DNA from 2 places in the Blastococcus sp. Marseille-P5729 genome. Region 1 is predicted to be linked to the other one. Evidence: riboswitches for the same ligand, from Rfam matches in the RefSeq annotation. Region 1 holds a riboswitch; the other holds the start of a gene.
What was found. A riboswitch is a leader RNA that binds a small molecule or an ion and turns the genes downstream of it on or off. The one in region 1 is predicted to bind cyclic di-AMP.

Region 1 (3,396 bases):
CGCGCACGAACGTCTGGATTCCGCCCTCGCGTGGCGGGTAGTCGTTCGTGACGACGAGAACCTTGCTAGACGATTCGGACGCCCTTCTGCCACTTCATCGAGCCCAGCGACACGACCTTGACGACATCACCGGTGGTGGGCGCGTGCACGACCTGCCCATTGCCGATGTACATGCCGACGTGGCCGGGCATCCAGACGATGTCGCCGGGGGCCAGTGCCGACAGCGAGACCGTCGAGCCGGCGCTGGACTGCGCCGAGGACGAGTGCGGAAGCGAGACACCGACCTGCGCGTAGGCCCACATGGTCAGACCCGAGCAGTCGAAGGAGTTCGGGCCCGCGGCAGCCCAGACGTAGGGCGAGCCGAGCTTGCTCAGCGCCGCCTGGACCGCGCCCTGTGCGGTGGAGCTGCCGCCGCTGCCCGCGCTGACCTGCTGCGGCGCACTGGGCGCCGGGGCACTGGAGGAGCTGCTGGAGGACGAGCTACTCGATGCCGAGCTGTTCGATGACGAACTGGTGGACGACGACTCGCTGACGTCCTCGGCCGCGCCCTCGTCGGCGTGACCGCCGGCCTGATCCAGCACGGCCTGCCGCTCGGCCTCGGTCAGCGAGGCGAGCTGCTGCTCCAGCACAGGCAGCTTGGCCTCGATCTCGGCTTTCTTGGCCGAGAGCTGCTGCTCGGTGGCGGCAGCTGCCTCGGCAGCCTTGGCCGCCTCGGCCTCGGCTGCGGCAGCCTGGGCCTGACCGTCGGTGAGCGCCTGGATCGACTGGCCGTAGTGCTCGGAGATCACCGACAGCGTGCTGAGCTTGTCGATCGCGTCCTGCGGTCCGCCCGCGGACAGGAAGGTGGTGACGTCCACCATGGCCGGGCCCTTGTACAGGTTCGCACCGGCGTCGGCAACCTTCTGTTGCTCGTCGACGAGCGAGGCTCCGGCCTGGGTCGCGGCGGCGTGTGCCTCATCCTTGGCGGCGTTGAGCTCCTCGAGCTCGATCTTGGCATCGTTGTACTGCTCGGCGATGGTCGCGATGTCATGCTGGGCCTGCACGATCTGCGCCTGCACGCTCGCCTTGTCGGCGGCGGGATCGGCGTGCGCGGTGGTCGGGCTCAGCACTAGTCCCAGGATGCACGACGTAGCGATTCCGGCGACCCCGAGCGAGCGGCGACCGCGAGTGGTGTTGACAGCCACGAAGGCTTGGCTCCTCTTCCTCGTCTCCGCCTACCGAGTTAGCTGACGGATTCGGGCGGGGAAGGTCGCCCTACGGGACGCGTGGCCCCGATTCACCCCAGTGGAACTAACGTGGGTCCCCGGCACGCCTCGCGGCGTCTCGGCGGCGGCATTCGGTGGGGGCGATCGCTCCCTGGCTCTCCGAAGGCCACGGCTAGGCTACAGGCGTTATCTGTTCGAGACAATCAACCTGCGCAGTTGCGAGGATCACCCCACCCAGCGGGCGCGTCGCTGCTCACTTTCGGACGGATACAGGGGCACCATGCGCAGCGGCGGCACCAGCCCCTCGCCGGCGAGCGCGTCCAAGGCCAGCGCCTCGGCATCCTCCAGCTCGACCCCCATCGGGTCGGCCTCCAGCAGGACGGACATGACGCAGTCACCGCACGCCGACGGCTTGGCCTGGCACGAGTTGCAATCGATCAACATGACCTGAACGCTAACGGCGCGTTCCGACAGTTTTCGGGCCGCAGCGGTTCGGCGAGGAATGTCGGCGCTCACCTTTACGCTGCGCGTCATGCCCCACCCGTCACAGCAGCTCACGCTCGAGGACATCGGCCAGCCCCTTCACGAGACCACCTTCGTCGTCGTCGACCTGGAGACCACCGGCGGGGCCCCGGGTCGCGACGCGATCACCGAGATCGGTGCGGTCAAGGTGTGCGGCGGCGAGGTGCTGGGCGAGCTGGCGACGCTGGTCGACCCGCGGACCGCCATCGATCCGTATGTGCAGGTGCTGACCGGCATCACCGACTCGATGGTCCGTGGTGCGCCGACCATCGAGGCGGTCCTGCCGACGTTCCTGGAGTTCGCCGGCCTGGGGCCCGGCACGGTGCTCGTGGCCCACAACGCGCGCTTCGACGTCGGCTTCCTTCGCGCGGCCGCGACCTCGATGGGCCTCAGCTGGCCGCGGCACCCGGTCCTCGACACCGTTCAGCTGGCGCGCAAGACCCTCGCGCGCGGCGAGGTGCCCAACCTCAAGCTCGAGACGCTCGCGATGCACCTGGGCTCACGCACCCGGCCCGTGCACCGTGCGCTCGATGACGCTCGCGCCACCACCGACGTGATGCACCACCTCCTCGAGCGCGTGGGCTCGCTCGGCGTGCACACCACCGAGGAGCTGCTCGCGCTCACCCGCGAGAGCACGCCTGCGCAGCGCGGCAAGCGCCACCTCGCCGAGGATCTTCCCACCGGCCCGGGCGTCTACATCTTCCGCGACGCGCGCGGCGAAGCGCTGTACGTCGGGAAGAGTGGGCAGATCAGGCGCCGAGTCCGCAGCTATTTCACCAGCAGCGAGCCCCGGGCGCGGATGCGCGAGATGGTCGCGCTGACCGAACGCGTGGAGGCGGTCGAATGCGCGCACGACCTCGAGGCGCAGGTGCGTGAGCTGCGGCTGATTCATGCGCTCCGGCCCCGTTACAACCGACGCTCGAAGCACGGGCGCTCCGCGGTCTGGTTGAGAGTGACCGACGAGCGCTTCCCTCGCCTAAGCATCGTGAACCGGTGGCGCGCGGACGGCGGAGCGCACATCGGGCCGTTCAGCTCCCGTACGGCCGCAGGGCAGGCCGTCGACGCGATCCACGAGGTGCTGCCGATTCGGCGTTGCTCGGACCGGATCACCAGCCGCTCGGCGCCCAGCCCGTGCGCCCTGCTCGACCTTGGGCGGTGCGCGGCCCCGTGCACGGGCGGGATCGACGTCGACTCGTACTCGGCGCTGCTGGCGCCGATCACCGAGGCGGCGCTACGGGATCCACAGGGCCTGGTCACTCCGCTGCTGGCCCGCATCGACCAGCTCGCCGGATCGCGGCGTTACGAGGACGCCGCGGCAGCGCGCGACCGTACTCGGCACCTCGTGGCAGCGCTGATCCGTACCCAGCAGATCCACCGGCTGGCGCACATCGACCGGCTCGTGCTGGCCGCCCCGGCCGAGGGCGGATGCTGGCAGATCGCAGTGATCGCCCGCGGCCGACTGGTCGCCGCCGCGCTGGCCGATCGCGCCGCGAGCGTCCTGCCCATCGTGCGGGCGCTGCGCCCGGCCGAGCAGCACACCGACGATGATCCCGCCGAAGCCGTCGGGTTCGAGCACGAGGAAACCCAGCTGCTGTGGCGCTGGATGACCTCTGCCGGTGCCCGCATTGTGGAGCTCGATGGCGAGCTGTCGAGCCCGGCCGCCGGAGCG
Region 2 (3,396 bases), on a different contig from region 1:
CGAGCACTGTGACCACGAGTGCGCGTCGTACGGCGGGCATCGCTCGGCTCCGATCAGGTTGACTGGTCCCTTCACGGTAGGCGCCCGAACGCGCGGGACGACGGAGGCTCAGCGGCCGATGACGAACTTGGGCAGCTGATCGATCACCGCATCCAGGTAGGCGAGGTCGCGGTCCACCTGGTCGAGGTCGATCTTGCCGCCGACCGTGTAGCCGATGTACCGGCCGTTGATGACGAACCCCGGCGCGTCGGTGTGCAGCATCCACTGCATGAATCGCGGGTGCAGGACGTCGTACGCGAACCGGCGATCGCCCTTGACGCGGTACTCCCGATTGAAGTCGTCTGACTCGAGTTCGATGTCCTTGGCGCCCATGCGTCGCGCAGCGCGACCGAAGATTCCTTCCTTGCCCACATCGAGCCGCGGCAAGGAGCGCGGCAGCTCGGTGACGGTGACACGGACCGTGTGGGTGCGTCGTTCCTTGCCCGAACCGGTGACCCACTCATGCTCGAAGATCGCGATGGCGCGGCCCTCGTGGACCCCGGTCATCGCGTGGCGTCCCTTGTGGGCCCGTCCACTGCCGTGCGGGTAGCCCAGGTCGAGATGTACCCAGCGATCGTCGCGCTTGGCGTAGGTGAGAGAACGGGCGGCCGCGAACTTTTGGATCCTCTCCTGGCGTTTCTTCTCCAGCACGACGCCGATGATCACCAGCGCCCCGAGGACCACGAACCATAGCCAGGTCCACCCGTGGATGCCGGTGCTCAGCGGTGCGGTATCGGCCAGCCGCGCTACTCTCTCCGCTGCCGGGTCCTGCACGGGTTCCTCCGTTTGTCGCGGGTGCGTTCTGCTGCTTCTGACGGCGCCCGCGTAAGGCGGTTCCCGCGCACGGGCTAGGACGCCGACCGCATCAATCCGGTCCGCGCGGAGGGTGGCGCGGCTGCCCGGCGTCCGACCGGGGTTCGTCTCAGACCAGGCGCTTGGCGACGGTGAAGTTCATGTAGCCCATCGGCATGGTGCGCACCGGCGAGCCGAACGTCGGTGCGTGGACGACGGTACCGTTGCCGATGTAGATCGCGACGTGACCCGGGGCGAAGACCAAGTCGCCGGGCTGCAGCTGGCTGAACGGGACGGTCGTGCCGTAGCCGCGCTGAGCGGACGACGAGTGCGGCAGGCTGATGCCGATCTGCTTGTAGGCCATCATCGTCAGGCCTGAGCAGTCGTAGCCGTTGGGGCCGCTGCCGCCCCAGACGTAGGGCTTGCCGCGCTGGGACATCGCCCAGGACACGACCGTGGAGGCCGAGCCGGAGGAGGCCGCGGCCGGTTGGGCTGCGGCTTCGGTGGCGGCAGCAGCCTGCGGGTTCGCGGCGGCCTGCTGAGCCTCCTCGGTGTCGCCACCCTGGGCGGCCTCGAGCGCGGCGCGCTCCTGCTCGGTGAGCGTGGCGAGCTTCTCCTCGAGCTTGGGGATCTCGGCCTCGATCTGGGCCTTCTTCTCGGAGATCGTCGCGGCGGCCTGCGCGGCGGCGGCCTGCGCGGCGTCGATCTGCTCCTTCGCGGCCTGGGTGGCGGCCTCGGCGTCGGAGAGGGTGAGGATCTTCTCGTCGTTGTAGGCATCGACGTGCTGCTTGGCGTTGGCCTTGTCGATGAAGTCGGACGGCGACTCGCCGACCAGCAGCAGGACGCTCGCAGGCAGCGTCCCGGACTTGTACTGCTCGGCGCCCATCGCCGCGACCTGGTCCTTGGCGGTAGCGAGGTCGGCCTCGGCGGCGGCGAGCTTGGCCTCGGCGTCCGCCTTTGCGGCGTTCTGCTTCTCGAGCTCGAGCTTGGCGTCGAGGTACTCCTCGTTGACCTGGGTGAGCTCTTCCTGCTTTTCAGCGACCTGCTGGGCGACGTCCGCGGCGGTCTCGGAACTACTGGCAGGGGCGCTGGAGCTGGACTCGGAGGCGGGGTCGGCGTACGACGGTCCGGCCACACCGAGCAGCGTGATCAGGGCGGTAGCGGCCGACGCGGCCAGGAGGTGCTTCTTCGAGGGCGCCATTGGCGGGGCCGCTCTCCTTCTTCCACTCAGCCGCCTACCGGGTTAGCTGACGGGTTCGGGCTTGGAAGGTTGCCCTACCGCTGCAGGCAGCGGATTCACCCCCGGGATCCCCCTGAGTGGTTCCCCGGCACCTCGCCAGCCGGGGCCGGTGGGCGAGAGTCTCGGCGGTGTCCTACCCGTCGGTCGGGCGACCGTCTAGGTGGCAGGACGTCAACACACTACCCTCGTGACCTGTTCGTGACAATCCTGGTCCGGCTGCGTGTGGACGTTGCGTCCGAGGACTTCGTCACACGCCTGCAAGCGGGCGGCTCAGGCCCGGTCGACGACGCGCGACGAGGCTGCAAGGACCCGCCGTAGCAGCGGCCGGGGCACGACGCGAGCGAGGTTCATCGCGACCTTGTAGCGGGTGGACGGCACGCTGCGGGTGCGCCCGATCGCCAGGTCCTGCAGGGACGCACGGACGACGTCCTGGGCGCGCAGCCAGGCCCACGACGGGATCCAGTCGGTGTCCATCCGGATGCGCTGGTGGAACTCGGTGCGCACGAACCCGGGGAAGACCGCCATCGCCTTGACACCAGTCCCCTGGGTCTTGACCGCGATCGACTCAGTCAGCGCAGCGACGTACGCCTTGCTGGCGCTGTAGCCGGGACCGGTGTCACTGGGGGTGTACGCCGCGACCGAAGAGACGTTGACGATCGCCCCACGGTCGCGGTCCAGCATTCCGGGCAGCGCGGCATGGCACAGCCGCATGACGGCGGTGACGTTGAGGGCGAGCATTGCCTGCTCGGTCCGCGGCTCGGAGCTCACGAACTCCCCCGGCGTCCCGACCCCGGCGTTGTTGACGAGCATGCCGACGTCCCGGCGACGCGCCCGCTCGCACACCCGCTCGAGGTCGGCGGCATCGGCAAGGTCGGCGATCATCACCTCGGCGTCCCGGCCGGTCTCGCGCACGCGTTCCGCGACGCTCTCGAGCGCGCTCGCGGTGCGGCCGACCAGCACGAGGTCGTAGCCGAGCTCGGCGAGCTGGACGGCGTACTGCTCGCCCAGACCGGACGACGCGCCGGTGACGATCGCCGTCGACATCGGCTACTCGGCGGGCCGGTTACGCGGGCCGCGCGGCGCGAACATGCCGCCGAAGCCGGCGAACCCGCCGCCCGTCATCCCCGGCGGCGGGTCCTCGAGCCGGCCCTTCATGAAGAAGTAGAAGGCAGCGACGGAGGCCACGGTGATGACCAGACCCGGGATGTTCAGCGCGCCCTGGACGACTTGCATGACGTACATGACCGCGACGAAGCCCGCCACGAACATGCCGATATAACGGGCCCAGGACTTGCCACGCTGGTAGAACACCGTGGCGAGCGCCA

Region 2: another riboswitch for cyclic di-AMP. It lies ahead of DAA40_RS06365 (NlpC/P60 family protein); the one in region 1 lies ahead of DAA40_RS08930 (NlpC/P60 family protein).

Annotation. Positions count from the first base shown of each region.
Region 1 is NZ_OMPO01000002.1:76,759-80,154, forward strand. Features, by position in the region: partial or broken gene DAA40_RS08925 (glycosyltransferase family 4 protein) at 1-46, opposite strand, end outside; gene DAA40_RS08930 (NlpC/P60 family protein) at 66-1,184, opposite strand; cyclic di-AMP (ydaO/yuaA leader) riboswitch at 1,197-1,339, opposite strand; gene DAA40_RS08935 (hypothetical protein) at 1,431-1,649, opposite strand; gene DAA40_RS08940 (DEDD exonuclease domain-containing protein) at 1,738-3,396, shown strand, end outside.
Region 2 is NZ_OMPO01000001.1:1,281,821-1,285,216, forward strand. Features, by position in the region: gene DAA40_RS06355 (fasciclin domain-containing protein) at 1-40, opposite strand, end outside; gene DAA40_RS06360 (hypothetical protein) at 109-813, opposite strand; gene DAA40_RS06365 (NlpC/P60 family protein) at 962-2,032, opposite strand; cyclic di-AMP (ydaO/yuaA leader) riboswitch at 2,051-2,209, opposite strand; gene DAA40_RS06370 (SDR family oxidoreductase) at 2,342-3,115, opposite strand; gene DAA40_RS06375 (hypothetical protein) at 3,119-3,396, opposite strand, start outside.